2 regions of the Shimwellia blattae DSM 4481 genome follow, and region 1 is predicted to be linked to the other one. Evidence: riboswitches for the same ligand, from Rfam matches in the RefSeq annotation. Region 1 holds a riboswitch; the other holds the start of a gene.
What was found. A riboswitch is a leader RNA that binds a small molecule or an ion and turns the genes downstream of it on or off. The one in region 1 is predicted to bind cobalamin.
Positions count from the first base shown of each region.

Region 1 (15,538 bases):
GCACGTCCTCCGGCCAGGTCACTGCTTTTTCCAGCGCGGGCAGCGGAACCGTTACCGGTGCCTGTCCCGCGCCAGAAAGGGTGATCTCTGTCGCCGGTAACCGCAACATGCCCTGATCCCATGCGGCTATCTGCCGCTCCATCCGCACGCCGCTCCAGCTGGTGCTGCCTTCACGGCGGGTGAGCAGTTGATTTGGCGATGCGGTAGTCAGCAATGTGCCATTCTCCACCGGGAAATCCGGCCATTCGGGTGGCGGATTGAACCAGGTATCAGTCCAGAAGGTCACGGCGACGCGTACTGGCTGGCCGGGGGCCACATGCTCCGGCGCAATCAGTTCGCGCGTGATAGTCATCGCCGCCTGACAGGGCAGAACAGCAATCAGCAATAACCAGAGCAGTTTCATTGGGCGTCTCCTGGCTGCGTGCGGTAGAGGTTTTCCAGCAGGCCCGCCGGGGAGACGGCAAGGTTTTCATACCACTGGTTAATTTGTGGATTGCCGCCCGCCACGGGCTGAATATCCTGCTGTTTCACCCCCTGATCCGGCTTCAGATCGTGCCTGATGGCATCGGGCTTGTAATCCTGCTCTTCGCCCTGAGCCGACTGGCGATCGCGCTCTTTCTGGCGCAGTTTCATGATGATGGCGGCGATTTTTGCCCGGTTTCCCTGTGCCAGTTGCCAGTCCGGTCGCAGGCTTAACGCCCGATCGTAGCTGTTCAGGGCCTGCTGCCACTCTTTTTGCTGCGCATAGCTATTGCCCGTCCAGAGTAGGGCTTCGGGTGTTTGCGGCGCCTGGCGAAACGCTACCGTCGCCGCGGGATAGTTCCCTGCACGGTACCAGGCGATCCCCGCTCTCAGCGGATCCGCGAAACGCCGGGCGGCAGCCTCATACTCGCCGCGGGAGAAGGCGTGCTGCCCCTGAATATCAGGGCTTATCCATGCATCCAGCCAGGCCGCCTGGCTTTCGGGCTGCCACAGCAATAGCGGGGCGACCAGCAGCCAGCAAAAGAGCTGCCGCCGCCAGACCAGCACTATTGCGAGTAGCGGGATGATGACTATCCAGCCATCGTTACGCCAGTGCAGGTCGCTGCGTGCGTTGTTCTGTGCGGTAACGCTCTGTTCAATATGGCTCTGGATCACCGGCAGATCGCTCTCATCTGCCGTGACCAGTGTCACCGGAACGCCGCTATCGCGTACCGTCTGAAAACGGGCGATGTTAAGCCGGGTGTCGGTGGCGCTGGCGGCGTATTTCTCCGGCAGCGCGCCGCCGTCGGCTGTCCCCGGAACCCAGAGTTGCAGGGGGGTCTGCTGGCTGGCGAGCCAGCGGGCGTCTTCAGCGCTTAGGGTATCTGCCACCACAATGATACTGCGTGGTGCGGAAGGCATATTTTTCAGCGCCAGATCGACCGCGTGGCGGAGTCCGGAGCCTTCGCCTGCCGGTAACAGGGCAGGAGATTGTGCATGTAAAAAGAGCGAGTAGAATGCGCTGTCGACCGTCAGTGGCGTTGTCAGCCACGCGCCGGTGTTATAGACCACCAGGCCAAAGCGGGTGCCGGGCATGCGCTCTGTCAATGACATTATCTTATTCTGCATACGCTGATGGCGGCTGGGGGCCAGATCGCCCGCCAGCATGGCCGTGTCTTGCTGCAAAATGACCATCACATTGCTCTGCGGTGTCAGGGCGGCGGGCAACTGACGTTGCCAGCTTGGCCCGGCCAGTGCCACGGCGCCCAGAATAAAGATCCACGGTAGTACGCGGGTGATTTTGCGCTGGCGTCCGACAATCAGTGCTTTTGCCAGCGGTTTATCCATAATGCGTGACCAGGCACTGCCGCCAGCGGAGGGCAGCCACCACAGCGCCACACACGGGATAAGCCATAGCAAACGCCAGGGATATAAAAAATGGAAATCGCTCATGCGGTTTTCTCCCTGAACAGACGGGCCAGCGTAAAGGCCAGCAGCAGGAGCAACGCGGCGGCCAGCGGCCAGGCGAATAGCGGAACGCGCCACGACCAGCCGATGCTTTTCACCTGAACCGGGGTGATGGCGTCAATCTCCTGCCACACGGCATCCAGTGAGGCGCCGCTGTTTTCGGCAGTCCATGACCGCCCGCCAGTCGTGCGGGCTATTTCCTGCAGCAGCGGCAGATCCACTTTATCGTCGCCACTGCTTTTCGTATCGCCAAAAGCAATGGTGTGAACCTGCACATGGTGGCTGGCCGCCAGTTGTGCGGCCAGGCGTGGGGGAAGCTGCGAGGCAGTGTCGTTACCATCGGTCAGTAAAATCGCCAGACGGCTGGCTTCGTTGTCGCCTGCCTGGTCAAAGAGTTTGACCGTGACCCCCAGCGCGTCGCCTATCGCTGTCTGCTGGCCTGCCATTCCGGGAGACAGCTGGTCGATACGTGTCTGCAACGCCTGCTTATCTTCACTGACCGGCGCGAACGGCCAGGCGCTGTTGGCGAAAATCACCAGACCGATGCGGTCAGACTTGCGGGCCGCAACGAACTTTTTCACTGATGCCTGCACCGCCTGTAACCGGCTGATACCGCCCGCAACGTCGTTCTTCTCCATCGAACCGGAAACGTCGAGAATCAGCATAATGTTGCGCATTGGCTTTTCGATATGCTGCGGCGTAGTGAGAAACTCCGGACGGGCGAGGGCACAAACCAGCAGCGCCCAGATAACCCAGAATGCGCCTGTCGCCATTTTCCCGCTGCGTGCGGGCTGGTTGTCGGGCTGCAGCGATTCGATAAGCGCGGGCAGAAAGGGGACCCGCACGAACTCTTTCAGCGACCGCTCTTTGGCCATAAAAAAGCGGCCAGCCAGTGGCAATAAAAGCAGTAGCCAGGCCCAGGGCCAGGCGAAAGCCACGCGGGCGAGAGCGTCAGACATGGGGCAACTCCTCGATCCAGCTGCGCAGCTGCATGCGCAGCCGTGCGGTGTCTGTGTCGTTCAGCAGATTGTCTGCCTGGCAGTAGCGACGGCTGAGCGCATGGCGCAGCGCGTCGTCAAGGGGGACTCCCTGCAGCCAGTCATCCGGATTGAGCGCGGCGCTAATCTGCTCGCGGGGATGGTGCACCAGCAACACGCGCTTGATCAGCAGTAGCCAGTCGTCGGCCGTCTGCGGCCTGGTGAGGGCGTGCAGAGCCTGCCGTCGCCACAGATTTCGCCGCCATCTGGCGACGCGGATAAGCAGGAAAATCAGCAGTACAAGTAGCAGCGCGCTACCCAGAATCAGCCATCCCGGTGGCAGTGGCAGCCAGGAGGGCGCTTCGGGGAGCACGGGCTCAGCCAGGTTGGGTACCGTAAATCCTTTCTCCAGCATCTACACCCCTTGTTGCAATTGTCTGAGCAGATCCCCGCCGACGACGATCTGATTCACCTGTACGCCGAGGCGGGTAAGGCGCGACGCCTGGGCCGCCAGACGCGCCGTTACGCTCTGCTTAACGCCGTTCTGTAGCGAGGGGGAGAGGGAGAAGGTGGTCTCCTGCCCTGCGTAGCGGGCGGCGAGCCGCCCGTGAGAGGGCAGGCGTAAGTGCAGATCGTCAAGTGTTACGAAGGCGCTCACTTCGCCGCGACGGCGCAGCGCCGCCAGCAGGGCGTCGCATTCGTTATCCAGATCGTGAAAATCGCTGATCAATGCCACCCAGCAGCCAGCCGGAACCAGCGGCAGGCTGTGGCGCAGAATTGCCGCCAGTGACAGGGCGCCGGGCTTTTCATGGGGATAATCGTCCGCTACACGGTGGTTGTAGCGCACCAGATCGTCGAAAAAAACGGGGAGGGTGCTGGTCGGAGAGCGGCATTTACGCAGGGCGTAATCACGGTCACCAAATACCGCGCCACCCAGGCGATCGCCGTCGTGCAGGCTGCGCCAGGCCAGCAGCCCGGCGATACTGGCCGCGGCGACTGATTTGGTCTGCCCGCAGGTGGAAAAAAACATATTCAGCCGCTGGTCAACCAGCAGAAAAACCGGGCGCTCTTTTTCTTCGTTATAGAGCCGAATCCACGGTGTGCGCATCCGGGCGGTGGCCTGCCAGTCAATCAGGCGTACATCGTCGCCGGGCTGGTAGCGGCGCAGGCTGTCAAAATTCAGTCCGCGCCCTTGCTGGCGCGACACTCTCTCACCCGCGAGCGCCCCGGGTGGGATCTGCCCTGGCGGGTTGATAATCGCCCGGGCCTGTGGCGCGAGCGCCATCAGACTGTCACGGTCGATGCGAACGGCGCGGCTCATTACGCCACCACTGCGTCAAGCAACATGCGCACGGCGTCATCCGGTGTGCAATTATCGGCGCTGGCCTGGTAGCTGAGCATCAGGCGATGGCGCAGAACCGCGGGTGCGACTTTTTTGACGTCCTCTGGTAGTACCGCATCACGTCCCTCCAGCCAGGCCTGGGCGCGCCCGCAGCGCTCCAGTGCCAGCGTGCCGCGCGGGCTGATACCGAACGTAAGGTAACCGGCCAGCGTATCGCTCACCATTTGCGGATGGCGGCTCAAATCCACCAGATTCACGATGTAATTTTCGACCGTTGGTGAGACATGAATGGCGGAAATTGCCTGCCAGCAGGCGGCGATCTCCTGCTGGCTGAGCATCAGCGTTTCCGTGAACTGCGGGGTATCTGCCGCGCTCTGTGTCAGCTGCTGATACTTTTGCTGCTGCTCGGCGCGTACCAGCTGCATGACTTTCTGTTCGTTTTCTTTTGAGGGGTAGTGCACCAGCACTTTCATCAGGAAACGGTCAAGCTGCGCTTCCGGCAGTGGCCAGGTGCCCTCCTGGTCAACGGGGTTTTGGGTGGCGAGCACCATAAATAGACCGGGCAGGGGCCAGGTTTTCCCCGCGACCGTGACGTGATGCTCTTCCATCGCCTCCAGCAGTGCGGACTGCACGCGTGCCGAGGCCCGGTTGATTTCATCCGCCAGGATAATGTTGCCGAAAACCGGCCCGGGGCGGAAACGGAACTGATCCTCTTCCCGGGTGGCGTTCTGCTGGTAAATTTCGCTACCGGTAATGTCGGAGGGTAACAGGTCTGGCGTAAACTGGATCCGGCGGTATTCGCCCTCCACATGGCGCGCAAGTTCGCGCACTGCACGGGTTTTTGCGAGCCCCGGCAGGCCTTCCAGCAGCACGTGGCCGTCACAGAGCAGGGCGATAATCAGCATGCGTATCAGCTCTTCCTGCCCCAGCACCTGTTGGTTCATCCGCTGCTCAAGCTGTAATAACTTCTCCCGGTTGATCATTGACGTAGCCCTGTAAAGTCGCGTTTCAGTAATGTGGATATGCCCACCAGCATGGGTTCGGCGTAATTGAAAAAGGCTTTGATACCAGGGCAAAGATAGTTGAGCCCCTCTTCACCATCTGGTGTGCGGACGATGCGGTTTTTCGGGCACTCGCCCCAGCACAGCTTCAGGTACGGGCAGGCTTTGCAATATTTCGGCAGTGTGTCGCATTTGCCCATACCGAAGGCCTGCTGCCGCTCGGAAAAGGCCATGTGCGCCAGGCGGGTCTGTTCAATGTTACCAATCTGGTATTCCGGGTAGACGTAATGGTCACAGGAGTAGATATCGCCGTTTTTCTCGATAGCCAGCCCCTTACCGCAGAACTCCGAATGGGTGCAGATTTGCGCCGGCATTCCCATCGTCTGGGCGACGGCTGTTTCAAACAGGTTGACCTGTACGCGGCCCAGATCGTTGTTAACCCACTCTTCAAATACGGCGATCAGAAAGTTGCCCCAGTCCTGTGGGTCGACAGACCAGTCGGTGACGATGGCGTCAAGGTCGCCGGGACGGGCGCGTCGGCTGCCGGTCACGGGAATGGTCTTATCCTGCCAGAATTGTGGCGCAGTTTGTTTAAAGTCGACGGGTTCAACGCAGGGGTTGAACTGCACGTAAGTCGCACCCAGCTCGCGGGTGACGAAGCGGTACACCTCCAGCGGAAAGCGGGCGTTGGTGCGGTTGACAGTGACCAGCGCGTTAAACGGCACACCGTGACGTTGCAGGGCCTCAACGCCCGCCATCACTTTGTCAAAGGTCGGTTTCCCGCTGCGGGTGACGCGGTAGCGGTCATGTAATTCCCGTGGGCCGTCGATGGAGAGGCCCACCAGAAAATGGTGTTCTTTCAGAAATGCCGCCCATTTGTCGTTCAGTAAAACGCCATTGGTCTGGAGATCGTTTTCGATACGCTGGCCGGGCTTCTGGTACTGTTTTTGAAATTTGACAACTTTCTCGAAAAATTCGAGCCCCATCAGGGTCGGTTCGCCGCCCTGCCAGGAGAAGACCACCTGTTCGCCATCCTGGCCGTCGATATACTGGTGAATAAAATTTTCCAGTACGTCATCGCTCATCCCGGTGTGCCTGTCCTGATGCAGCAGCTCTTCTTTATGCAGATAGAAACAGTAGGAGCAATCAAGGTTACAGGTCGAGCCGGTGGGTTTCGCCATAACGTGAAAGCGGCGTTTATACTCGGGCCCTTTGCCGTCATATTTTTCGGCGGACGGTAGCGCTCTTACGGGTAATGTGGTGCTGTACTTCATCGCTGGCCCCTGAATAAAAATGGCAAACAACGCTCACTGTGACAAATGCAAAACCGGCGGGCAGGCCGCATGCAGCCTGCCCGGGAGTGCATTATTTATTGATACCAGAACCCTGCTCCAGCATCGCGGAGGCGTCGGAAATGGTAAATGACCCCGGTTTCTGACGCGGCGGGAACTCTTTAAAGGTCGCCAGCATCTGCTTCGCGTATTTCTGGGCACCGCCCATCAGGAACATGCGGTCGTAGAACCAGGACTGATAACCCAGCCCTTTATCCCCTTTCTCCAGCGGGTCGACTTCCAGGTCGAAGATCATCGGTGCGCGTAATTTCGTGAAGGGATAACGCCACAGATCGAGCCCTTCGTGCTCCTGAATCATAAAGTGCGCTTTCCAGCGGCCGTAGCGCATCGCCAGCAGGTCGCCGTCATCGCTCCAGTAGAAGAATTCGTTACGCTGGTTTTTGCCTTTACCCTGCAGGAAGTCGAGCTGGTTGTAGCCGTCCAGATGCACCTTGTAGGTCATGGCGGTGGTTTTATACCCTTTCAGCAGCTCTTGTTTGATGTTCGGGTCGCCTGCGGCCGCCACCAGGGTCGGGAACCAGTCGTAGCTGGCGAAAATGCTGTCAACGATGGTGCCCGGTTTGATATGGCCCGGCCAGCGGACCATGGCCGGAACGCGGAAGCCACCTTCCCAGCCGGTGTTCTTCTCGCCGCGGAATGGCGTTTCGCCCGCATCCGGCCAGGTTGCTGTCATCGGGCCGTTATCGGTGGTGTAGATGAGAATGGTGTTGTCTTCAATGCCGAGATCTTTAATCTTCTTCAGCACTTCACCGACGATTTTATCGTGCTCCACCATGCCGTCTGCGTAGGTGCCCAGGCCTGTCGCGCCGATGCTGGCATCTTTCAGGTGGGTTTTGTTATGCATACGGGTGGTGTTGTACCAGGTGAAGAACGGTTTCCCTGCTTTCACCTGGCGTTCCATAAAGTCGTTGTTGGCAGCAAGCGTCTCTTCGTCGACAGTGCCCATGCGCTTCACGGTCAGCGGGCCGGTGTCTTCAATCTTGCCGTCGGCGGTACTCTTAATCACGCCGCGCGGGCCGAACTCTTTACGAAACGCCGGATCTTTCGGGTAATCCGGATTCTCCGGCTCTTCCTCGGCGTTCAGGTGGTAGAGGTTGCCAAGAAACTCATCAAAACCGTGGGCCGTTGGCAGGAATTCATCGCGGTCGCCCAGATGGTTTTTACCAAACTGACCGGTCGCGTAGCCCAGCTGTTTAAGGATACTGGCAATGGTCGGGTCCTCTTTTCTCAGACCCTGCGGCGCACCCGGCATCCCAACTTTACTCATCCCGGTACGGAATGGCATCTGCCCGGTAATAAACGCTGAACGTCCGGCGGTAGAACTTTGTTCGGCATAATAGGAGGTAAACTTCGCCCCCTGGGCTGCAATACTGTCAATATTCGGTGTTTTATAACCCATTGTTCCCTGGTTGTAGGAACTAATATTCCAGTAACCGATATCATCGCCAAAAATGACGACGATATTAGGTTTTGACGCATTTTGTTTTGGCGCATTTTCCGCAGCGTTTGTCGCTGCCGGCGCCGCATAAGCAGTGGACACGGCACCAGCGGCTAGCGTCAGCATACTGGCAAGCATTGTCCTTTTAAAAGGGCTGTTCTTTCGCATTGTTGGAACTCCGTTCATCAGGAAGGCTATTTGAGTATAGAAGTGAAATCAAATTGATCAGTATTTTCCTGAGGAAAATTAAAAGGTTCAGTAAAAAATCGTATCGCTAATTATGGCGCTTTCCCGGTGATTAATAAGCGATGCTATAGATTCTCGTCAGGACGTAGGTTAGATAAAAAGCGTATTTCACGCTATGAAAATTTTATTTAAAAATAAATTTTCAAATAATAACGCCAAAAACAAATCCTGCTCTGGAAAGGGCTGATATATTATTGATAGTATTGTTCTGGACAGGCATTAAAAAATGCGATCGCGTTATTTATTTATCTGCTACTGATAAAGTAGAGCTATTTTTACTTAACTCTATGATTTTATATGTCGATATTATGATGGGGTGTAAATCATTTCAGTTTGATGAGTTGCGAAGGTGATATATGAATAACGTTTATCATTCAATATGCCGTCATATTACCGGCAGCTTTATAACGGCGGGTGAGTCGCTGGTTTTTCCGGGCGTGCTATGGACTGGGTGAAGATAGCTATCTTTGTACTGTAAAACCCACGCTTTAATGAACGGTAATCCTTTCAATAATCAAAACAATCTCGGGTGGTGAATGAAAAAATCGATATTGGTTTGTCTGGGACTCCTCTGCACACCAGCGGCGCATGCCAGCGCGCTCTATTTTTATGAAATCGGGACGGAGGATACCGCGCTCGCTGGCGCGGGCCAGGCAGCTCGCGCCCAGGATGCTTCCACCATCGTCACCAACCCGGCGGGGATGACGCGCCTGCCGGAACACATGTTCACGGGTGGGTTACAGGCAATGGATGGCGACGTCTCCTATCACCTTGATGACAGTAATGGCCGCCAGAGTCCCGGTGATATTATGCGCTTTTTCCCCAATGCCAGCGCGTTCTACAGCCAGAAGGTTAATGATGCGCTTTATGCCGGGATTGGGCTGTATGGTAACTACGGGCTGGGTATCGATTTTGGCCGCTGGGCTGGGGACCGGCTGATCAGCAAAAGCTCCATGGTCGCCATGACCCTGAGCCCTTCACTGGCCTATAAACTGAACGACAGGCTCTCGGTGGGCGGCTCCGTCAACGTCAACTACGGCTTTCTCTCCCTGACGCGTAACGTCGGAGGATATGACGAGAAAGATAAGGATCATGACTGGGCCATGAGCTATCGCCTCGGTCTGTTGATGGAACTCACCGACCAGACCCGCGCCGGTATCACCTGGACCAGCAAAACCAAATACGATTTCGATGTTGACGGCAAGGCGCGTTTCCCCAATTTGCTGAACACTGAGTATGAATTGCCCATCTCCGCACAGGTTCGCGCGCCTCAGCAGATCATGCTGAGCGTAGTGCACGACCTGAATAAGCAGTGGTCGGTAATGGGTGATCTCGGCTGGCAGGACTGGAGCCAGTTCGGTGCGCCACAAATAACCGTTGCCGGCCAGCAGGTGGATAAGCGCAGCCGCCTGAAAGACTCATGGCATACGGCGCTGGGCGTGCAGTATCGCCCGACGGAGCAGTGGCGTATAAACGCGGGGGTGGCCTTTGACAGTACGGTCTATGATACCCAGAGCGATGTGGCGTTGACGCTTCCAACCGGTGATGAATGGCGGTTCGCCGCTGGCGCGCAGTATCAGCTGACGCCGCAGAGCAATATTGGTGTGGCCGTGTCGTATCTGCATATGCAGTCGTCCCGCGTCCAGTCACCGGAACACTACAAAGGCCACTACGACGATCCGTATCTGTGGTTCGCCAGCATCAACTACAGTTATCAGTTCTGACCTGGCAGAACCGGGTACGCATCAAAAAGAAAATCCCCGTATGTGCACCATACGGGGATTTTCTGCGTGGTTTCTGGTGCTGCTTATTGATTCTTAAGGGTTAAGAGCACGCCGCATTCCATATGGTGGGTGTAGGGGAACTGGTCAAACAGCGCCAGGCGCTCAACCTTGTGGGTCTGGCTCAGGGTGGCGAGGTTTTCGCAAAGCGTCTGCGGGTTACAGGAGATATACAGAATACGCGGATACCCCTGGACCATGCTCAGCGTATCGCTGTCCAGACCACTGCGCGGCGGATCGACAAAAATCGTTTCGCACTGGTAGCTTTTCAGATCAATACCCTGCAGGCGATTAAAGGTGCGCACCCCGTTCATCGCCTGGGTGAACTCTTCGGCAGACATACGGATGATCTGCACGTTATCAATCTGGTTGGCCGCAATATTAAACTGCGCCGCCGCCACGGAAGGCTTCGCAATTTCTGTAGCCAGTACCTGGCTGAAGTTACGCGCCAGCGCCAGCGAAAAGTTGCCATTACCGCAATACAGCTCCAGCAGATCCCCGCGTGAACCCCGGGTGACATCCAGCGCCCACTCCAGCATATGGATATTTACCCGGGCGTTAGGCTGGGTGAAGCTGTTTTCCACCTGGCGATAAATCATTGGCTTGCCCGCGATCAGCAGAGTCTCATCCACGTAATCACAGTCCAGCTCAATCTTGGTTTTGGTCGCCCGGCCAATAAACTGCAGGTTAAACCCGCGTGCGCGCAGATTGTCGCGCAGCGCAAGCGCCTGGGCGCGCCACTCGTCGTCCAGCGGGCGGTGGTAAATCAGAGTGACCACTGCCTGGCCGCTGGTTGTCGTCAGGTAATCGAGCTGAAACAGCTTATGGCGTAATACCTGGCTGGCGCGGATACCGCTGAGCATTTCAGGCATCAATTGGTTAATCAGCTCACTGGCAGCCGGGAAGCGGTCTACCCGGATACGCTGTTTGGTCTGCTGATCAAACATAATGTGGTACAGGTCATCACCCTCATGCCAGATACGGAACTCAGCGCGCATCCGGTAGTGGCTGACTGGCGAGCGAAAGACCTCCGGCGCCGGGGCAGAAAAGGGGGCCATCATGGTTTGCAGGCGCTGTACCTTTTCGGCCAGTTGTGCGTCGTATTGCCCGGTAGGCAGATGTTCAGGCGTCATGCTTGGGTCCTGGGTGATGAATCAATAGCCGGGGATTGTAGGGCCTGGAATGGTGATGTCCAGCCTCCTGTGGATATGTTACCAGAAACGGAAGTCTGGACATCTATATGTGACAACCTGTAGCATCGCGTTTCCGGTCTCTTTACAAGAGCGAAAAGGGAATCCAGTGAAAATCTGGGGCTGACGCGCAGCGGTAAAGGTAGGTGGATGAACGCTATTGCAGACACTGTTTAACTGAACGGGAAGTCCTCATCCGTAATCACCCCTGAGCCCGAAGACCTGCCGGAGACACGTCGCACCTGACATAAGTATCGCGTGCTATCACTTATGTCCGCGGCATCCTTTACGTGATGCTTTGAGTTTACAATGGAAAAATTACATCTCCCGCTGATTACAGCTCTGTCTGTAACGGCATTTTCTGGCTGGGCGCAGGATACCAGCGAAAGTGATATTGTGATTACCGCCAGCCGCTTCCGCCAGCCGGTAAATACCGTACTGGCGCCGATTGATGTGGTTACCCGCGAGGAAATCGATCGCTGGCAGGCCAAATCACTGAATGACGTGATCCGCCGCTTACCCGGGGTGGATATTGCTCAGTACGGCGGAATGGGGCAGTCCTCGTCGCTGTTTATTCGTGGTACTGAAACCCGCCAGACATTAATCCTGGTCGACGGCATTCCGATGACCCGCCCGGGGATCACCAATAACCCGGACCTTAACCAGATCCCGCTGTCGCTGGTGCAGCGCGTGGAATATATCCGCGGGCCACGCTCGGCTATTTATGGCTCCGGCGCTATGGGCGGGGTTATCAATATCATCACCCACAGCGAGACGGATGAATCGAAAATTGATGCCGGAATGGGGTCCCGGGGCTATCAGCATTACGACGGCACCCTGCGCCAGCGCTTTGGCGACACGGTGGCGACGGTTGCCGGATCTTACGAAACCACGAAAGGCTTTAATGTGCAGCCCGGCTCCAGCTGGAGCCACGACCAGGACCGGGACGGCTTTCGCAACAAAACCTTCTGGGGCAATGTTGAGCACCAGTTCAGCAAGAGCCTGAGCGGGTTCTTCCGGGCGCACAGCTACAGTAATAATGTGGATTATGACCTGGGCAGCCCACCGTATTCGGCCGCCTACAGCGCCGACGAAGAGCAACTGTATCATCAGGCGTGGGACACGGGCCTGCAATACCAGTCAGGTATTTACTCAACCCAGCTGCTCGCCAGCTACCAGAAAGTGAAGGACTATAACTACAGCAGTATTTACGGGCGCTATAAAGACGGGACCACCCTCGACAATATGAGCCAGCGTAACCTGCAGTGGGGCAATAACCTGATTGTCGGCCACGGCTCGGTCAGCGCCGGGGTAGACTGGCAACAGCAGCGGCTGACCTCATCGGATACCCGCAAGTCAGACTCCTATAAACGCAACGACACCGGTTTATATCTCACCGGGCAGCAGCAGGTGGGGGATGTCACGCTGGAGGCCTCCGGCCGTGAAGATCACGACGAGCAGTTCGGCTGGCACGGAACCTGGCAGGCATCAGCAGGCTGGCAGTTTGTGGACAACTACCGGGTAACGCTCTCTTACGGCACCGGGTTCCTGGCACCGTCTCTGGGCCAGCAGTTTGGATCCAACCGCTTTAATATCGCCTCCAACCCGAACCTGAAACCGGAAGAGTCCAGGCAGTGGGAAGCAGGGCTTGAAGGCTTAACCGGCCCGCTGGACTGGCGGCTTTCTGCATACCGTTACAAGATAGATAACCTGATAACCTATTATTCCGATCCGGTGACCTATGCTGGCGCGTACGACAATATAAACTCCGCAACAATTAAAGGCGTGGAGTGGACCGGGAGCTTTGATACCGGCATATTCAGCCATCGCGTGACCTTGCAGTATATTGATCCGCGTAATGATGAGAATAATGAGGTGCTCGCCCGTCGTTCAAAACGCCAGGCAAAATACCAACTGGACTGGACCATGTTTAATGTCGATATGGACGTGGCGTGGCAATACTACGGCCGGCGTTATGACAACAACACCTCCCGGTACAATTCGCAGCAGCAGGTTCTTCCCAGCTACAGTACGGTAGACATATCGGCTTCCTATCCGCTCACCCCTCATCTGACAGTTCGTGGTAAAGTAGCCAACCTGTTCGATAAAGACTACGAGACGGTTTATGGCTACCAAACTGCAGGACGGGAATACTTCTTGTCTGGCAGCTACACATTCTGATGCACGGCCCACGGTGCTGGTTTTTGATTCCGGCGTGGGTGGGCTGTCTGTCTATGATGAAATCCGGCAGTTACTGCCGGATCTGCGTTATATCTATGCTTTTGACAATGTCGGATTCCCTTACGGGGAGAAGACAGAAGCCTTTATTGTTGAGCGGGTGGTCGAGATAGTAAATGCCGTTCAGCAGCGTTACCCCCTGGCGCTGACGGTGGTGGCCTGTAATACGGCCAGTACCGTATCTCTTCCCGCATTACGTGAGAAATTTAACTTCCCTGTGGTCGGGGTTGTTCCCGCCATTAAACCGGCTGCCCGTTTAACCGCCAATGGCATTGTCGGGCTGCTGGCTACCCGCGGTACGGTGAAGCGCCATTACACCCATGAGCTGGTGGAGCGTTTTGCGACAGAGTGCCAGATAGAGATGCTCGGCTCTGCAGAGCTGGTGGAACTTGCTGAAGCGAAGCTGCATGGCGAGCAGGTGAATCTGGAGGAGCTGCGCAAAATTTTGCGCCCGTGGCTGCGCATGCCGGAGCCGCCTGATACGGTTGTTTTGGGGTGTACCCATTTCCCGCTTTTACGTGAAGAGCTGGCGCAGGTGCTGCCTGAAGGCACCCGGCTGGTGGATTCCGGTGCGGCAATTGCGCGCCGGACAGCCTGGCTGCTGGAAAATGACGCACCGGATGTGAAATCTTGCGGGCCGAATATTGCGTTCTGTATGGATTACACAACACAGACTGCGCAATTATTGCCCGTTCTGGCGCGATATGGCTTCCCGGGGCTGGAAAAACTGCCGCTTTAATCGGCAATTGTGCAAAAAAAAGACGGTTGGTAAATTATTTTAAAAACAGGGGTTGCCAGCCGTCAGGAACTCCCTATAATGCGCTCCCACTGACACGGCACAACGGCTTCACAGCCCGCCAGTCAGGCAGAGTTGACAAGGTTTACGAGTAACGAAATGTGAAAATAAACAGTTGACTTTGAAAGAGGAAAACGTATTATACGGGACCTCGCGACAGAGCGCCAAGCGCGTCGCACTGCTCTTTAACAATTTATCAGACAATCTGTGTGGGCACTCTAAGGCACTGATATCTTAACGTCGCAAGACGAAAAATGATTATCAAGTCTCAAAGAGTGACTAAGCAGTTAATTCATTACGAATGAACAGTTTTCGATTTATCGAAAGTCAGCTTTTGAGCATCAAACTTTGAATTGAAGAGTTTGATCATGGCTCAGATTGAACGCTGGCGGCAGGCTTAACACATGCAAGTCGAACGGTAACAGAAATCAGCTTGCTGATTTGCTGACGAGTGGCGGACGGGTGAGTAATGTCTGGGAAACTGCCTGATGGAGGGGGATAACTACTGGAAACGGTAGCTAATACCGCATAATGTCGCAAGACCAAAGTGGGGGACCTTCGGGCCTCATACCATCGGATGTGCCCAGATGGGATTAGCTAGTAGGTGGGGTAACGGCTCACCTAGGCGACGATCCCTAGCTGGTCTGAGAGGATGACCAGCCACACTGGAACTGAGACACGGTCCAGACTCCTACGGGAGGCAGCAGTGGGGAATATTGCACAATGGGCGCAAGCCTGATGCAGCCATGCCGCGTGTATGAAGAAGGCCTTCGGGTTGTAAAGTACTTTCAGCGGGGAGGAAGGGATTAAGGTTAATAACCTTAGTCATTGACGTTACCCGCAGAAGAAGCACCGGCTAACTCCGTGCCAGCAGCCGCGGTAATACGGAGGGTGCAAGCGTTAATCGGAATTACTGGGCGTAAAGCGCACGCAGGCGGTTGATTAAGTCAGATGTGAAATCCCCGGGCTTAACCTGGGAACTGCATTTGAAACTGGTCAGCTTGAGTCTCGTAGAGGGGGGTAGAATTCCAGGTGTAGCGGTGAAATGCGTAGAGATCTGGAGGAATACCGGTGGCGAAGGCGGCCCCCTGGACGAAGACTGACGCTCAGGTGCGAAAGCGTGGGGAGCAAACAGGATTAGATACCCTGGTAGTCCACGCCGTAAACGATGTCAACTTGGAAGTTGTGGTCTTGAACCGTGGCTTCCGGAGCTAACGCGTTAAGTTGACCGCCTGGGGAGTACGGCCG
Region 1 covers NC_017910.1:3,959,097-3,974,634, reverse strand. Annotated here, with positions in the region: gene EBL_RS18585 (BatD family protein) at 1-403, opposite strand, end outside; gene EBL_RS18580 (tetratricopeptide repeat protein) at 400-1,914, opposite strand; gene EBL_RS18575 (VWA domain-containing protein) at 1,911-2,888, opposite strand; gene EBL_RS18570 (DUF4381 domain-containing protein) at 2,881-3,321, opposite strand; gene EBL_RS18565 (DUF58 domain-containing protein) at 3,322-4,227, opposite strand; gene EBL_RS18560 (AAA family ATPase) at 4,227-5,231, opposite strand; gene EBL_RS18555 (anaerobic sulfatase maturase) at 5,228-6,523, opposite strand; gene EBL_RS18550 (arylsulfatase) at 6,615-8,207, opposite strand; gene EBL_RS18545 (OmpP1/FadL family transporter) at 8,822-10,009, shown strand; gene trmA (tRNA (uridine(54)-C5)-methyltransferase TrmA) at 10,093-11,199, opposite strand; cobalamin riboswitch at 11,317-11,500, shown strand; gene btuB (TonB-dependent vitamin B12 receptor BtuB) at 11,566-13,437, shown strand; gene murI (glutamate racemase) at 13,382-14,233, shown strand; rRNA gene EBL_RS18525 (16S ribosomal RNA) at 14,641-15,538, shown strand, end outside.

Region 2 (15,538 bases), 1.7 Mb from region 1:
GATATCCCGATCGCGCAGGTTGATCTCAGCCGGGCTGCCTGCCCCTTCCAGTACCATCACGTCCTGCTCTGCGGCCAGGCTGCGGTAGACCGCCTGCACCCGGGCCTTAAGCCGGGGTTTATAGTCGTGATAGCGCCGGGCGTCCATATCGGTAGCCACTTTGCCCATCAGTACCACCTGGGCTTTGCTGTCGCTGGTGGGCTTGAGCAGCACCGGGTTCATGCGCACATCCGGGGCGATACCGGCCGCCTCGGCCTGGAAAATTTGCGCCCGCCCCATCTCTTTACCGTCTGGCGTGATGCCGGAATTGAGCGCCATATTCTGGGATTTAAACGGCGCGCAGCGCAGGCCATCCTGATAAAAAATCCGGCACAGTCCCGCCACCAGCACGCTTTTGCCTGCATCAGAGGCGGTGCCCTGCACCATTATTGCCCGTGTCATAGGGTATCCTGGGGGTTAAAAAGTTGTTGTTCGCTACGGTACAGGCCAAACCCCGGCAACCGGGAGAGCTTAACCAGCCAGGGCTGCACCAGCCCGGCCTGATGGATAAGCTCCGCATCCTGAAAGACCTGGTCCGGTGTTCCACTGGCCACCAGCCGCCCGCGCTGCATCACGTAGATCCCGTGGCAAATCTCATACATCAGATCAATATCGTGGCTGGAGATAATGACATGTTTCCCGCCGGCGGCAATACGCCGGATAAGCGTTATCATCTGCTGGCGCCCGGCGGGATCCAGCCCGGCGGTGGGCTCATCAAGCAGCAGGTAGTCCGCCTCCATTACCAGTGCCCCGGCAATGGCAACGCGTTTTTTCTGGCCGTGGCTCAGGTACTGGATCGGCTGGTGGCGAAAGTGCTCTGCGTCTACCAGCTTCAGGGCCTCATCAACCCGCCGGGCAATCTCCGGCTCCGCCATTCCCAGGTTACGCAGGCTGAAGGCGATATCGCTGTCGATATCCGTATAAAACAGCTGCTGATCCGGATCCTGGAACACGGTCACCACCCGCTGGCGCAGGGCGAGAAGCCCTTTTTTGCTGTAGTCCAGCGGGCTGCCCTGCCACAGCACCTGGCCCCGGCGCGGGCGCAGCAGGCCGCTGAGCAGCATAAACAGCGTGGATTTGCCGCACCCGTTCGCCCCCACCAGCCCCGTGACAGGGTAACGGGAGAAATCCAGGCTCAGATGGTGCAAAACATCCTCATCCTGATACCCAAAGCTCAGGTCATCCGTCGCCAGCATGACGCCTCCTTAAAGATGAAAATCACCCTGATAGAGCTTAACTTCCAGGGCGGTTGCCATCTGCTGATAGCGCACCATCACCCGGGAGAACAACATCCCCGCCAGCATCGCCAGGGAGCGGTAGCTCCCCCTCAGGGTGCGGTAACCAAAACGCAGGGCCTGGGCCTGGTAAATGGCCTGCATTTCATCAAGCAGAATAAAAATAAACCGCCAGGTCAGCAGGATCTGCTCAGTGAGCAGTACCGGCACCCGGCAGCGCTGTAACAGCGCAATCAGCTGAATAAACGGCAGGTTCAGCACCAGCCAGAAGGTGGCCGAAATGGCCGCCAGGCTGCGCCACAGGGTGTGGTTCGCCATATCAAGCCCGGCAGGCAGCACCCCGAGATACGTAAACCCCAGCGGAACAGACCACAGCATCCCGGCGGGCTGTGCCGCCGCACTGAGCAGCATAGTCAGGGTGCTGAGCAGTAAAAAACCGCAGGGAATGGCAATCCAGCCCAGCCAGCGCCGCAGGGAGACACGCAGCATCCAGCAGCTCAGGGCGGCGATCAGTGCCGCCAGCACGGCCTGACCGGCAGGCGGTAGCCCCAGCGCAAGGCTCATCAGCACCACCCAGCACCCCAGCTTGAGCCGGGGATCCCGGTGGCACCAGCGGCTGCGCCCGCTGATCTTATCAATCGCCAGCATGGCTGCCGCGCCGCCCCCGGTAGTAACCCAGAATATAAAAAATCACCGCCGTGCCCAGGCAGCCCTGCAACGTAAACAGCAGGCTTTCAATTTCACTGCTGGCAGGGGTATAGAGGGGCGTAAACCAGGGTTGATACTCAGGGTTTATCGCCAGAATCTGCCCCCGGGCCTTATCATCCGTGCCGCCATATTCCCCCCCGTGGGAAACAAAAAACGGCAGGATCATCAGCCCCGCCACCAGGGCCAGCAATAACAGGCTCTTTTTCATCCGCGTACTCCCGGGGCCTGTACCAGGTGGCGTTTACTCAGCTGATCATAAATCAGCACCGTCAGCAGCCCTTCGGCAATGGCGACAGGCACCTGGGTGAGGCAGAAGATCCCCATAAATTTCATCACCGATCCGGCAACCCCGCTGTGGGGATCCGGGAAGGCGACCCCGAGCTGTAGCGAGGTGACCACATAGGTCGCCAGATCCGCCAGCGCCGCGCACAGGAATATGGCCACATCCCGGCGCAGCCCGGCACGGGTAGCCAGCCTCCAGACCAGATACCCGACCACCGGGCCGAGAACCGCCATCGACATGCCGTTAGCGCCAAGGGTGGTCAGCCCCCCGTGGGCCAGCAGCAGTGCCTGAAACAGCAGCACAATCGCCCCGAGAATAGCCACCACCCCGGGGCCGAACAGAATAACCGCCAGCCCCGCGCCGGTCGGGTGTGAACAACTGCCGGTGACGGAGGGGATCTTCAGTGCCGAGAGCACAAAAATAAACGCACCGCACAGGGCCAGCAGCACTTTCTGGTTGCTGTCTGCGCTGACTATCTGGCGCAGGCGCACCAGCCCCAGCCACAGGCACGGCAGGAACAAAAGCCACCACACCAGGGCGTGAAGAGGCGGTAAAAAACCCTCCATGATGTGCATCGCCCAGGCATCGGCAGGCACCGCCATCAGGACCAGGGCTGGCGCCCCGGCACTCATGGCGAGGTAGCGGATCTGCGCCTTCATTGTGCAGCGCTCCAGGATTTGTTCACCACAATGGTGGAGAAATAGGCCAGCGGCGTGTCATCCGCAAGGCTTGCCAGATCCCGCCAGCACTGCTCACCCGGCAGGGTGGCCTCTGACATCATCAGGGCGTGCTCCAGCAGGCCCAGCTCGCGAAGCCGGGCTTTTATGGCGGCAAAGCGGCCATAGACCTTCATCAGCACCACGCACTCATTATCGCGCAGCGCCCGGACAATGGCCTCGTCGCCTGCGGTGCAGGCCACCACCGCCATGGACTGCTGCTCCATACACAGTGGCATCGCGCTGCGGGCAGCAATGGCCGCAAATGAGGTCACCCCCGGAACAATTTCCAGCCACGGCGGGTTACCCAGACGGGCCAGCAAAAAGACCCAGGTGCTGAACAGCATCGCATCCCCGAGGGTGATAAACCCCACCTGTTTCCCGGCCTGCACCTGTTCGGTTATCTGTGCGCAGACCGTATCCCAGGCCTGCTGTTTTTCCGCGCTGTCGGCGCTCATCGGGAAGTGGCAGCAGCGGATCTCCGTGTGGGCCCCGAGGTATTCACGCACAATCGAGAGCGCCAGACTGTCCCCGCCTTTGCGCCCGGCCGGGGCAAACAGGACATCCAGCTGGCCCAGCAGACGGGCAGCGCGCACGGTAATTAAATCACTGGCTCCCGGGCCCGTTCCCAGGGCGTACAGACGTCCGCTCATGCTGCCTCCTGCCCGGCGCTACCCAGCGCCTGGTGTAAATGCTGCACAAACAGAGCGCGGACTGCCGGGTTTTCACCCAGCCCCTGTAGCCAGGCCTGGGCCGGGATCCCGGCGCGGATAAAGCGCATTTTCCAGGCGTCGTCATCGTCGGAGGCCATATCGTTCCTCGCGTGGTCCCCGGCCACCAGCATCAGCGGCATCAGGTGCACTTTGCGCACCCCCTGCGCCACCAGATCCGCCACCAGCAGATCGATCTCCGGGTAGCTTTCCACCGCCCCGACCCGCATCGGCAGGCGGCGGCTGGTCATCATATGATCCAGACAGGCGTAGGCCGCAAAGGCGTGGTGGCTGGCCCCGTGCCCCATCAGCACCAGCCGGTCGTCCGGCCCGAGGGCGGGCGACTGCTGCACCAGGGCCGCCAGCAGCGCTTCGTAGTCGGAAAAACTGCTGATCAGCGGCATACCGAGGGTCAGGCGCTGAAAACGCCCCTGCATCTGTTGCACTTCGGCGGTGATTTTTTCGAACTCGTCGCCGTTAATAATATGCAAAGACTGGATAGCCACATCCTGATATCCCAGCGCCGCCAGCCGCTCAAGGGCCTGGCGGGGGGTGTCGACAACCAGGTTATCGCGCTGGCGGAGTTTGCGGATAATCATCCCCGAGGTGAATGCCCGGAACAGATCCCGCCCCGGGCAACTGGCCGCCAGTGCCTGTTCGCAGGCGGTGATGTTTTTCTCGCGGGTATCCGCATAGCTGGTGCCGAAGCTGATAACCAGCAGGGCTTTTTTCATGGGTGGCTCCTCGGCAACGCCAGGGTTGCCAGAAAATCGGCGAATTCGCCATAAGTCGTAATAATTTGCCCGACAGGCAGCGGACTGGCCGGGCGGGTCAGCACAATGCAGGGGATCTTCATCTCAAGGCACGGGCGCACTTTCTCGATAAACCCGCCCTCTTTGCCGGACTCTTTAGTGATCACCACATCCGGCTGACACTGTTCATAAAAAGCCCGGTTAAATGCCTCGCTAAATGGCGGGCACAGGGCAAAAATTTGCCCGACCCCGAGGCCGAGAGCCTCACACTGGGCCAGCACGCCGGAGGTCGGCAACACCCGGGCAAGCAGGGTTTTCCCCGGCAGGCCGCGCTGCCAGTGGGCCAGATCCTTGCTGCCGGTGGTCAGCAGGACACGCGGCCCCAGGGGGGCGGCCAGGGCGCAGGCCTGCGCCAGGCTCGCCGCCCGCAGCAGCAGCGGGTGGTCGATGGCATCAATCAGCCCCGGGCGCTGCCAGCGCAGCAACGGAATCGCCAGCTCGCGGCAGACACTGGCCAGATTCGCGCTGACCAGTTGCGCATAGGGGTGGGAAGCATCAATCACCTGGCGGGTGCGGTTAGCGCACAGCCACGCTTTCAGCCCTGCGGCATCCAGCTTGCCGGTGCGGACCGCGCCATGAATCGGCCCGGCCAGCTGGCGGCCCACCTCGCTGGCAACAGAAAGGGTATAAGCCAGCCCGGCCTGGTCCAGCATCAGGCACAGTTCCCGGGCATCGCTGGTGCCGCCAACCAGCAGGAGCTCCCCGCAGGTCACAGGTTGTAGCCCCGGGGGGTGATCATCAGCCCGTCACGCACATAGGTGGTCTGGTTCCCGACGATCACAAGGCTTGTCATGTCGACCGGTTCGAAGTCCATCTCCCCGAGGGTGGTGAGCCATTTCTCCTGTTTTTTGCGCCCGGCGGCCTTAACAACCCCCACCGGGGTGGCCGGATCCTTGACCCCTTTAAGCAGCTCAAAGGCCCGGGCCAGGTGCCCTTCCCGGCCACGGCTGCGCGGGTTATAGAAGCAGATAACGAAATCTGCCTCGCCTGCGGCGATGATGCGTTTCTCAATCACCGGCCACGGGGTGAGCAGATCACTGAGGCTGATGTGGCAGAAGTCGTGCATCAGAGGGGCGCCCAGCAATGCGGCAGCCGCAATACTTGCGGTCATCCCCGGGATAATCCGCACCTCTACGTTGCGCTGCTGCTGGCTGACCAGCTCCAGCACCAGACCGGCCATGCCGTAGATCCCCGCATCACCACTGCTGATCAGCGCCACATTGTGGCCCTCTGCCGCCAGGTCAATGGCGGTCTGGCAGCGCTCTATCTCTTTACACATGCCGGTTTTGATCACCTGCTTGTCACCGGTAAAACTTTTCACCAGGTGGGTGTAGGTTTTGTACCCGACAATAATTTCCGCCTGCTCCAGTGCCTCAACGGCTTCCCCGGTCATGGTGGCTACGGCCCCGGGGCCAATTCCGATTACAGTTAACATTTGTTTTCCACTCCAGGCAGCCTGCCTAATGCAATAGTGACCCCCTGCTCACGCAGCGGCTCACCGATAAAATCCCCCTGGCACAGGTGCCAGGCGGCGGTTTGCGACACATTCCCCACCCCGGTTATCTGGCGTACAAACGCCGAACCGGGCACCTGATGCTCATAGCGGCGCAGCGTCTCTGCGCTGAAGGTGTGAAACGGAACGTCGAACTGTTGCGCCAGCGCCATAAGCGCCGGTTCGTCCCGTTTCAGATCAATACTGCTGATGGCCCCCAGGGCCAGAGGATCCAGGTGGTTGGCCGCCAGTTGCTGGCGCAGCAGCCTCTCCACGGTGCCCGGATCGCTGTGGCGTCGGCAGCCCATGCCCGCCACCACCCGCCGGGGGACCAGCTTCACCAGCGGGATCCCGCAGGCAGGCAAGGTGTCCGCCAGGGTAATGCACACCAGGTTATCCAGCGCCCCCGGGTTGCGGATATCCGCAACCGGGATAAACCCGCGCAGATCCAGCTCCGGCGGCTGCCCCAGGGTGGCGTTATCCCACCACAGGCCGATGCGCTGCCCGCTGACCAGCCCCTGGTTAATGGTTTTCACATGGTGGCGGAAATGGTCACTGCGCGCGTTCAGCTGGCGGGCCAGCAGATCCAGCGCCGCCAGCTGGTTAACGTCTGTGGCGGTGGTGATCACCGGGTCCGCCCCCAGCAGCCCGGCCAGTTGCCGGGTCAGCGCATTGGCCCCGCCCATATGGCCGGAGAGCAGGCTGATCACGTGCTGCCCCTGCTCATCAATAACCACCACTGCCGGATCGCGAAACTTATCCTGCACTACCGGGGCGATGGCGCGCACCGCCACCCCGGTAGCGCCGATGATGATCAGCGCCGGATACTGTGTAAATGCCCGGCGCACGTGGGCCATAAGCCCCCCCTCAAAGGGGTGAAACCCGGGGGCCACCAGGGCCGGGCTGGTAAAACAGGCCAGCGCCAGGTGGGGCTGCAGGCGCCGGGCCAGTGCCACCCCGCCCGGGGTCAGGCAAAACAGGGCCAGGGGCTCAGGCTTTGCGGTATTCATGGCTGAATGCGGCGTCGTACAGTTTTGAGTTGTGGTATTCATCACCCAGGAAGTCCCCCACCAGGATAAGGGCCGTTTTACGGATATCCGCCGCCCGCACCTGCTCGCTGATATCCGCAAGGGTGCCGCGCAGGGTCTGGCTTTCCGGCCAGGTGGCCTTGTAGACCACGGCTACCGGGGTTTCTGGCCGGTAGCCCCCGGCGATCAGCTGTTCGGCAACTTTGTTGATCCGCTGCACTGACAGGTAAATCGCCATTGAGGTGCGGTGCGCGGCAAAGCCCGCCAGGGACTCCCGCGCAGGCATAGGGGTGCGCCCTTCCATGCGGGTGATAATCAGGCTCTGGGAGACTTCCGGTACGGTGTACTCCAGCCCCAGCTGGGCGGCGGCCCCCTGGAATGCGCTCACCCCGGGCACCACCTGCCAGGGGATCTGCAACTGGCTGAGGGCCTCCCCCTGTTCGCGAATCGACCCGTACAGGGAGAGATCGCCGGTTTGCAGGCGCACCACCAGCTTGCCCGCCGCAATGCCTTCGCGCATCAGATCGATAATCTGCTGCAGGTGCAGCCCGGCGCTGTCGTGGCAGCGGGCCTGTGCCGGACAGTAGTCCAGCAGTTGCGGGTTAATCAGCGATCCGGCGTAAATCACCACGTCGGCCTGTTGCAGCAGGCGCAGCCCTTTTACGGTGATAAGCTCGCAGTCGCCGGGACCGGCCCCCACAAACCAGACACAGTGACGATCAATAGCGTGCGTCATAAGCCGCCTCCAGGGTGCAGGACATCAGATACACCGGGTTATTGGGTTTGAAATAGTGGCCCTGGCCCAGCCGGGTCAGTGCCGATTGCTGTATTTGCTGGCAGTCAAGATTCGCCACCGGGCGGGCGCTGAGGTGCGCCAGCGCCTGGTGGAGGTTCTCCAGCAGGATAAACGTCATTACCAGCCGCCCGCCGGGGTTAAGGTGGGCCAGGGCCCAGTCCGTCAGCGCCGCCAGCTGGCCGCCGCTGCCGCCAATGAAGATGGCGTCTGCCCGCTGCGCCAGCGGCAGTGGTGCCTCGCCCTGGAGCAGCCGGATATTGTCCTCACAGCCAAAATGGCGGCAGTTTTCCGCCATCAGGGCCAGGGCTTCCGGTTTGCGCTCAATGGCGGTGACCCGTAAGCGCGGGTACTGTAGCGCCGCCTCCAGGGAGATACTCCCGGTGCCCGCCCCCACGTCTATCAGGGTGGTGGCGTTGTGCAGCTCCAGGCGCGACAGGGCCAGGGCCCGCACCGCTTCTTTGGTCATCGGCACCTGCTGGCCGCGTAAAAACAGCTCATCCTTCATTCAGTATTACCACCACGTTCATTGCGTAATGTTGTGCGACCTGGTGCGGCTTCAGCCGGTGGATGCGCTCCCCGGGTAAGGAGAGCGACTCGCCAATAATCAGGGTGCGCGTCAGGTTGCGCTGCATAATGGCCCGGGCTATCTGCCAGGGGCCGGTGTGGTTGTCGGTCACCATTGCCACCCGGGGATAGGCGAGGATCTGGTCGAAATCCGCAACCCGGCCGTGGCTACTGGTGATGTAGATATCATTCAGCGGGATCCCCGCCCGGGCGCATAAATACTGAACGGCGCTGATCCCGGGGATAACCGTCACCCCGGCGAGCCCGAAATGGGCCACCAGCCGGTTGCCGATGCCGTACAGCAGCGGATCGCCGGAGGCGAGGATCACCACCTCGCGCTGCCGGTTGTCCGCCAGCCAGTGCATCAGCCCGTCGAGATCCGCATCCAGCGGGCGGCACAGCACCCCGGCGCGCCCGTAAAGGGCCAGGTGGCGCTTGCCGCCGACCAGGATCTCCGCCCGGGCGATGGCGGCCTGCCCGGCCAGCGTGAGAAGCTCGTGCTGGCCCGGCCCGATACCGACGACCGTCAGCATGTGGGCCACCCGGCGAAAATATCCGCCAGCGGGCGGTTGCTGCCCAGCACCTGGTTGTCAAACGCGAACATGACCGCGTCGCAGCGCGGCGGGTTACGGGTGTAGCGCAGCATCTCTTCGACCCGCTGGCAGATACGCCGCGCCAGCAGTGGCCAGATAGCCTGTAGCCCGGCGGCGCTGATGACCTCCATGGCCGCTTCGGTGGTGTCGCATTCGCTCACCGCCACCAGCACCGGGTGAGGCGCCCCCATCAGCGCCAGGTGGGCCACCAGCGTTTCCATGCGCCCGTCCGCAATATGGCTGTGGGTGTGGAAGATCCCGGCAGCAATTTTGATTAGTTTCCCCGGGTGGCCGAGCAGCACAATCTGGCTGAAGCCAAGGCGCACCGCCTCCTGAATCATGTATCCCACAAAGTTGCTCATGGTGACGACGCTCTCCCCGTCAAGGTGCAGCTGGTCACGCACGAAACGCTCCGCATGGTTGCCCGGGGCGAGGATCACCCGGTTAAGACCGGCGGCGTGTTTGACCTCCAGCTCCAGGGCCAGGGAGCGTTTCCAGCTCTCTTCGGACATGGGCGTGACAATGCCGGTGGTGCCGATAATCGAAATGCCCCCCAGGATCCCCAGCCGGGCGTTGTAGGTTTTTTGCGCCCGCGCTTCCCCTTCAGGGGCGAAGATTTCCACCTCAGCCCCGCGCGCCGGGCCGATGGCCTCACGCACGGCGGCTTCTATGGTCTGGCGCGGGGTGCGGTTAATAGCGGGCTCGCCAATGGCCAGCCCCACCCCGTTGCGGGTCACTTTTCCTATCCCGTCGCCGCCTTGCAGGCTGATGGTGCCGCTGTGGTTAAGCCGCACCCGGGCGAAGATCAGCATGCCGTGGGTGGCGTCGATATCATCGCCGCCGTCTTTGCGGATAGCCGCAACCGCCTGCTGGCCTTCAATGTGGGGCTGCTCAACGTTAAGATTCAGCACCACGCCGGACGGGGTGGTGATGGAGACCTGGTGGATCAGGTGCTGGCGCAGCACCATCAGCGCCGCCACTTTCGCCGCCGCCGTGGCGCAGGAGCCGGTGGTATACCCCCGGCGCAGCGCTTTGCCGTTATGCCAGACCGTCTCCTGCCCGGTGGTGCTCTCCATTACGCTTCTCCGCTGAAATAGAGAAGCGCATTGACAATGGCGGCCGCCACGTTGCTGCCGCCTTTGCGCCCCCGGGCTGCCACCCCGGTGTGGTTGCTGTCTATCAGCGCCTGTTTGGATTCTGCCGCCCCCACAAAGCCCACCGGCACACCGATAACGCCTTCGGCCTCCCCCTGTTGTTCCAGCAGGCGAAACAGCGCCGTAGGGGCGTTACCAAAGACAAACACTTTTTTGCCGGGCATTGTCAGTGCCAGATCCACCGCCGCCATGGAGCGGGTGATACCCTGATTTCTGGCTGCCGCCACCACCCGCGGATCGCGGATAAAACAGCGGCATTCACTGCCCCAGTCGGCAAGGCGCTGTTTGTTGATCCCCGACAGGGCCATGGTGGTATCCGTATACAGGGTGCAGCCGCTGCGCAGCGCCGCCTGCAGACGGGGCAGCCCGTGGTCAGAAAACCATAAAATATCCAGCCAGTCGAAATCCGCCGTGGTGTGGATAACCCGTTTGATCACCGCCTCATGGAGCGGGCTGGCAAAACGGTAGTCCGGGCGCTCCCGGGCAATAATGTCGCCGATAATATGAAAACTTTCGTTCTCTATAGTCTGGGGGGATTGGATATATTTCATTGTCAGTTCCGGTTAGCCCACCAGCAGGCGGATCGCCGCAAACAGCAGCAGTGCCAGCAGGCTGGAAAGCATCATTAAACGAATGGTGCGCGGGATATCATCGATGCTGATCTCCCGCAGATCGTCGCCGATCCACGGTTTTTCTACCCGCTGACCAAAGTAGCTATTTGGCCCGCCAAGCCGGACCCCAAGGGCCCCGGCAACGGTGGCCTCTGGCCAGCCGCAGTTGGGGCTACTGTGCTGGTAGCGATCCCGCCAGCCGGTAGCCAGCGCCCGGCGGGCGTTCAGCCCGCTCAGCCCGGCGGCAATACTCAGCAGCAGCCAGCTCAGGCGCGCCGGGATCAGGTTCGCCACATCATCCATGCGCGCCGAGACCATGCCGATATCCCGGAAGCGGGCATTTTTATAACCGACCATCGAATCAAGGGTATTGACCGCTTTATAGGCCATCGCCAGCGGCGCACCGCCCAGCAGTAAAAAGAACAGCGGCGCAATCACCCCGTCTACGGTGTTTTCCGCCACGGTCTCCACAACCGCCCGGGTGATTTGTGGTGCCTCCAGCTCTGAGGTGTCGCGCCCGACAATCCAGGAGAGCTTCTCGCGGCTTTGGGCCAGCGAGCCGTGGCGCAGGGCCTGCCCGACCTCCCGGGCCACGTCACTTAAGCAGCGCCCGGCAAGGGTGGTGAAAATCATCCACACTTCCACCACCCAGCCCAGCCAGGGGTGGATATGGCTGGCAACCCGCAGCAGGGTTGCGGCGGCAAGCCAGGTGATCCCCACCACGAATACCCAGAGCAGCCCGCCCCCCCAGCGCAGGGATTCCGGGGTGTGGCAGTGTTCGCGAATCTGGCGTTGCATGTGGGTAATCATGCTGCCTATCCAGCGCACCGGGTGGGGCCAGCGCTGAGGGTCGCCAATAATCAGATCCAGCAGCCAGGCGATAACCCAGCTGACAACCAGAGAAATAAGTGTCACAGATGACTCCTTGCGGCCCGTAGCCAGCCGGTCAGCATGGCCGGTCGTCGGGCAAAATGCAGATGCAGATAACTGCCAAGGGTAGCACCACTTTGCCAGCCCCCCTGCCAGCGCCGCTGTACGGCGCCGTCCCGGGTTTTCAGGCAGTCAAACTGCGGGGATAACGGGGTAGTAAAATCGGAATAGTGGAATTCATGGCCGCGCAGGCTCTCACCGGCTTTCGCCAGCAGCGTGTCGTGGCGGGCGGTGGCCTCGCAATAGCCGAACCGGGTAAGGCGCGCCCCCATCTGGCTTACGCCTTCCAGCACACCGGCCATGGCAAAGGGCTCCCCTTCGCTGGTGATCAGTTGCTGGCCGAGGTACATCAGCCCGCCGCACTCGCCGTATATGGGGATGCGCCGCTGGTGGGCCGCCTGCACAGACTGGCGCATGCGCTGGTTGGCACTCAGTGCCCGGGCATGCAGCTCCGGGTAACCGCCGCCAAACCACACCATATCGCAGGCCGGGAGCTGGTTATCATGCAGCGGGCTGAACGGCACCAGCCGGACCCCGGCCCGGGCCAGTAAATCGAGGCAGTCCGGGTAGTAAAAACTGAAGGCCTCGTCCCGGGCCAGAGCGAGGGTCAGCCCTTCGGCCAGTTGCGGGTGCGGGAAAGCGGGCAACGCCCCCGGGGGGAGCTGATCAAGGGTGCTGAGCGCCAGCAGGCGATCAATATCGAGAGTTTGCGTCAGCAGCTGGCCAAATTTGCGCCAGGTCTCCAGGCAGATGGTCTGCTCACCGGCCCCCACCAGCCCGAGGTGGCGGGAAGGCAGCGCCACATCGTCCATTACCGGCACCCGACCCAACACCGGCACCCGGCAGTAATGTTCAATGGCGTGCTTCAGTAGCTGGTAGTGACCGTCGCTGTTTACCCGGTTGACGATAACCCCGGCAATATTCAGCGCCGGATCGAACTGCTGAAATCCCAGTACCGTGGCGGCAATGGAGGTGGACACCGCTTTGCCATCCACCACCAGGATTACCGGGCAACCAAGCTGCCTGGCAAGGGCCGCGCTGCTGCAGTAGTGAGGGTCGCTACCGTAGCCGTCATACAGGCCCATGACGCCTTCGATAACGGAGATATCCGCCTGGCGCAGGTGGTGGCTGAACAGCCCGTTAAGGGCGGGCTCCGGCAGCATGAAGCTGTCCAGATTGCAGGAGCTGACCCCGCTGACGGCCTGGTGCCAGCCGGTATCGAGGTAGTCCGGCCCCACTTTGCACGGCTGGACCTTAAGCCCCCGCCCGGCAAGGGCGCATAACAGGCCCAGTGTCAGGGTGGTTTTACCACACCCGCTGCTGGTGCCGGCGAGGACGAATGCGTGCTTGTGGGTTGAGGCCATTGCCGTTCCTGTGTTGCGGGGGGCATGGCAATGCGGGCATGTGCGAAACCCCAGCCTCACGGCTGCGTTTTGCGCTGTCCACAACCTCCCCACCGAAGGTGTTGATCGGGTATGAACGGATCGGTCTTCTGGCTCTGCGTCGTTCTTATCCGCCCTTCCCGATGTTATCATCAGTGGCTATGCGGACTCGTCAGCATTACAGCAGCGGGGGCTGCAGGGGAGTCACACCCCTTTCCCGGTATCCGGTCATATATTATTTTCCGGCCCCTAGTTTATAAACCTTGTGTAAAGATTTGTTGAGCTATAACAAGTTACCCGTCATTCTTTGCCGGTAAAAATGCGGGCGACTGAATATCTGAGGAATACCCATGCAAAGCGCGCAAGCCCGCTGCCCCGGCTCCTGTGGGGAGTTAATCCAGGGGTGGATTCTGGGATCTGAAAAACTGGTCTCCTGCCCGGTGGACTGGTTCAGCGAGGTGACCGTATGCCGGGGGGCGCCCCACGCGGCTGAACGCCCGCTGATGCGCGCCATGGTCAGCCAGGTGGTGCAGTGGCTGGGCTACCCGGCCAGTTACGCCAGCGAGTTGTCTATCCGCTGGCACTCTACGCTCCCTGTGGCGCGCGGTATGGCAAGCTCGACGGCGGATCTGGCCGCCACGGCCCTGGCCACTGCCCGGCTACTGGACTACCCCGCCTGCGAGCAGCAAATTGCCCGCTGGTGCGTGGCCCTGGAGCCCACAGACAGTACCCTGTTCCGCTCGCTGACCCTGTTTGACCATTTGCAGGGCCAGCAGCGGATTCCCTGCCCCGGGACCCCGGTGCTGGATGTTCTGGTGCTGGAAAGCGACCAGCAACTGACCACGGCGGATTACCACCGGCGGGATCGCCGTGCCCTATTGCTGGACGGTGCCCCCCAGCTGGAGCGGGCCTGGCAGTTGCTGTATCGCGCCTGCCTGCATAACGATCCCCGGCTGGCCGGTGAAGCGGCCATGTGCAGCGCCATCGCAAGCCAGGCCCTTTTACCCAAGCCGGGGTTTAATCAGTTACGGGCGCTGGTTGAGGAATTTGATATGTACGGTTTAGCGGTGGCCCACAGCGGTAGCGTGGTGGGGTTACTGCTCGATCGCCACCGGCACGATGTGGAGAAGATTATCGCCACCCTGCGCACCCGGGAGGCAGGGCGGTATTATCCGCGCCAGCATTTACTGCGGATGATTTCCGGCGGCGTGGGCTGAGGGGTATGGCTGTGGGGCTGACAGGGGATGGATAGAGAACGCAGGCATCTAAGACTACGGGATAAGGTGAATGAGTCATTAGTAAAATCCAGGTTCCTGGCTATGGTCTGCTAACTCCTGCATGGCTCTGCTACTTTCATTATCCCGCTGATCTTTATATTTCATCAAATCGGCGAAAAGTACGCGGCGATGGCGACCTGTTTTGTGAAAAGGCAGCTTTCCGTCCTCCAGAAGTTTCACCATGTGAGGGCGAGAAACATTCAGAATATTGGCAGCTTCCTGGGTTGTTAATTCAGCATGCACAGGAACAACCTGAACCGCATTTCCAGCGGCCAACTCTCCGAGAATAGACATAAGCAAAGTCAATGAAGATGTTGGGAGCTCAATCTGGTGAGTGTTGTTGTCTGCATCCTGAATCGAAATTTTTTGTGTTTCCGTTTTAGTGGAGAGATAAGCAGCAAGCTCCCTTTGCCCACGTACAGCGGCCTCAATCTCCTCTTGAGCCGGAAGGCTCAGGCTATCAAGAATTGAGTTTGTCATTTTAGTATCCAGGTTTAAGGTGTAGTTTCAGCTTTCAGCCCCAAGAGGCTTTATCACACAGGCTAGTCGAAATAAACGAAAATCGCAATAAACGAAACACACAGAAAATATACAGATGTGAGTAGGTAGGTAGAGAATATGCAAGTACCCCGCATTATCTCCGGCCTGGCTGAGGCGCAGGCACAAAAAAGCCGCATACCAGGATGCGGCCGGGAGAATCAGTGGCGGGCTATCAGGCTTTGGCTTCCGGATCCTGATTTTTCATCTCGCCCATCACTTTCAGTTTTTTAGAGATATCGCGACGCTCTTTCGACAGCTCAGCATTTTTGATGATGTAATCATCAACGCGATCTTCATAGTCGCTCTTCATGCTGGCGATGATGCCCTGAATAGCTTCAACAGTCATACCAGGCTTGATGTAGTCACTGAGGTTATCCAGCAGCAGTACACGTTTCTGGTTGTCACGGATCTTTTTCTCTACGTCCTGGATTTCACGCTGCAGTTTGTTCTTGCGACGGAACAAACGGACAAACTCCAGAACATCCTGAAAAGAAGGCTTAGTATTTTCCATTTTTACACCCCTGCTATGTGATACTCGGATTCGTTAAGACAACCACAGTCTGACCAGTAACTATAGGGCAAAAGCGCACCGGTCGCGGTGGCTGGTGACAATCGTTTCACTGACCCCATCATAACCTTAAACGCTGCTGAATCGAAACAACCTCGCG
Region 2 covers NC_017910.1:1,543,780-1,559,317, reverse strand. Annotated here, with positions in the region: gene EBL_RS07190 (cobyric acid synthase) at 1-441, opposite strand, end outside; gene EBL_RS07185 (ATP-binding cassette domain-containing protein) at 438-1,235, opposite strand; gene EBL_RS07180 (energy-coupling factor ABC transporter transmembrane protein) at 1,245-1,922, opposite strand; gene EBL_RS07175 (energy-coupling factor ABC transporter substrate-binding protein) at 1,909-2,190, opposite strand; gene cbiM (cobalt ECF transporter S component CbiM) at 2,187-2,924, opposite strand; gene EBL_RS07165 (cobalt-factor II C(20)-methyltransferase) at 2,921-3,634, opposite strand; gene cbiK (sirohydrochlorin cobaltochelatase) at 3,631-4,425, opposite strand; gene EBL_RS07155 (cobalt-precorrin-6A reductase) at 4,422-5,216, opposite strand; gene EBL_RS07150 (precorrin-3B C(17)-methyltransferase) at 5,213-5,938, opposite strand; gene EBL_RS07145 (cobalt-precorrin 5A hydrolase) at 5,932-7,005, opposite strand; gene EBL_RS07140 (cobalt-precorrin-4 methyltransferase) at 6,986-7,759, opposite strand; gene EBL_RS07135 (decarboxylating cobalt-precorrin-6B (C(15))-methyltransferase) at 7,743-8,324, opposite strand; gene EBL_RS07130 (cobalt-precorrin-7 (C(5))-methyltransferase) at 8,314-8,916, opposite strand; gene cbiD (cobalt-precorrin-5B (C(1))-methyltransferase CbiD) at 8,910-10,052, opposite strand; gene EBL_RS07120 (cobalt-precorrin-8 methylmutase) at 10,052-10,681, opposite strand; gene cbiB (adenosylcobinamide-phosphate synthase CbiB) at 10,694-11,656, opposite strand; gene EBL_RS07110 (cobyrinic acid a,c-diamide synthase CobB) at 11,653-13,035, opposite strand; cobalamin riboswitch at 13,137-13,296, opposite strand; gene EBL_RS07105 (GHMP family kinase ATP-binding protein) at 13,404-14,270, shown strand; gene EBL_RS07100 (helix-turn-helix domain-containing protein) at 14,349-14,810, opposite strand; gene EBL_RS07095 (DUF496 family protein) at 15,043-15,381, opposite strand.
Region 2: another riboswitch for cobalamin. It lies ahead of EBL_RS07110 (cobyrinic acid a,c-diamide synthase CobB); the one in region 1 lies ahead of btuB (TonB-dependent vitamin B12 receptor BtuB).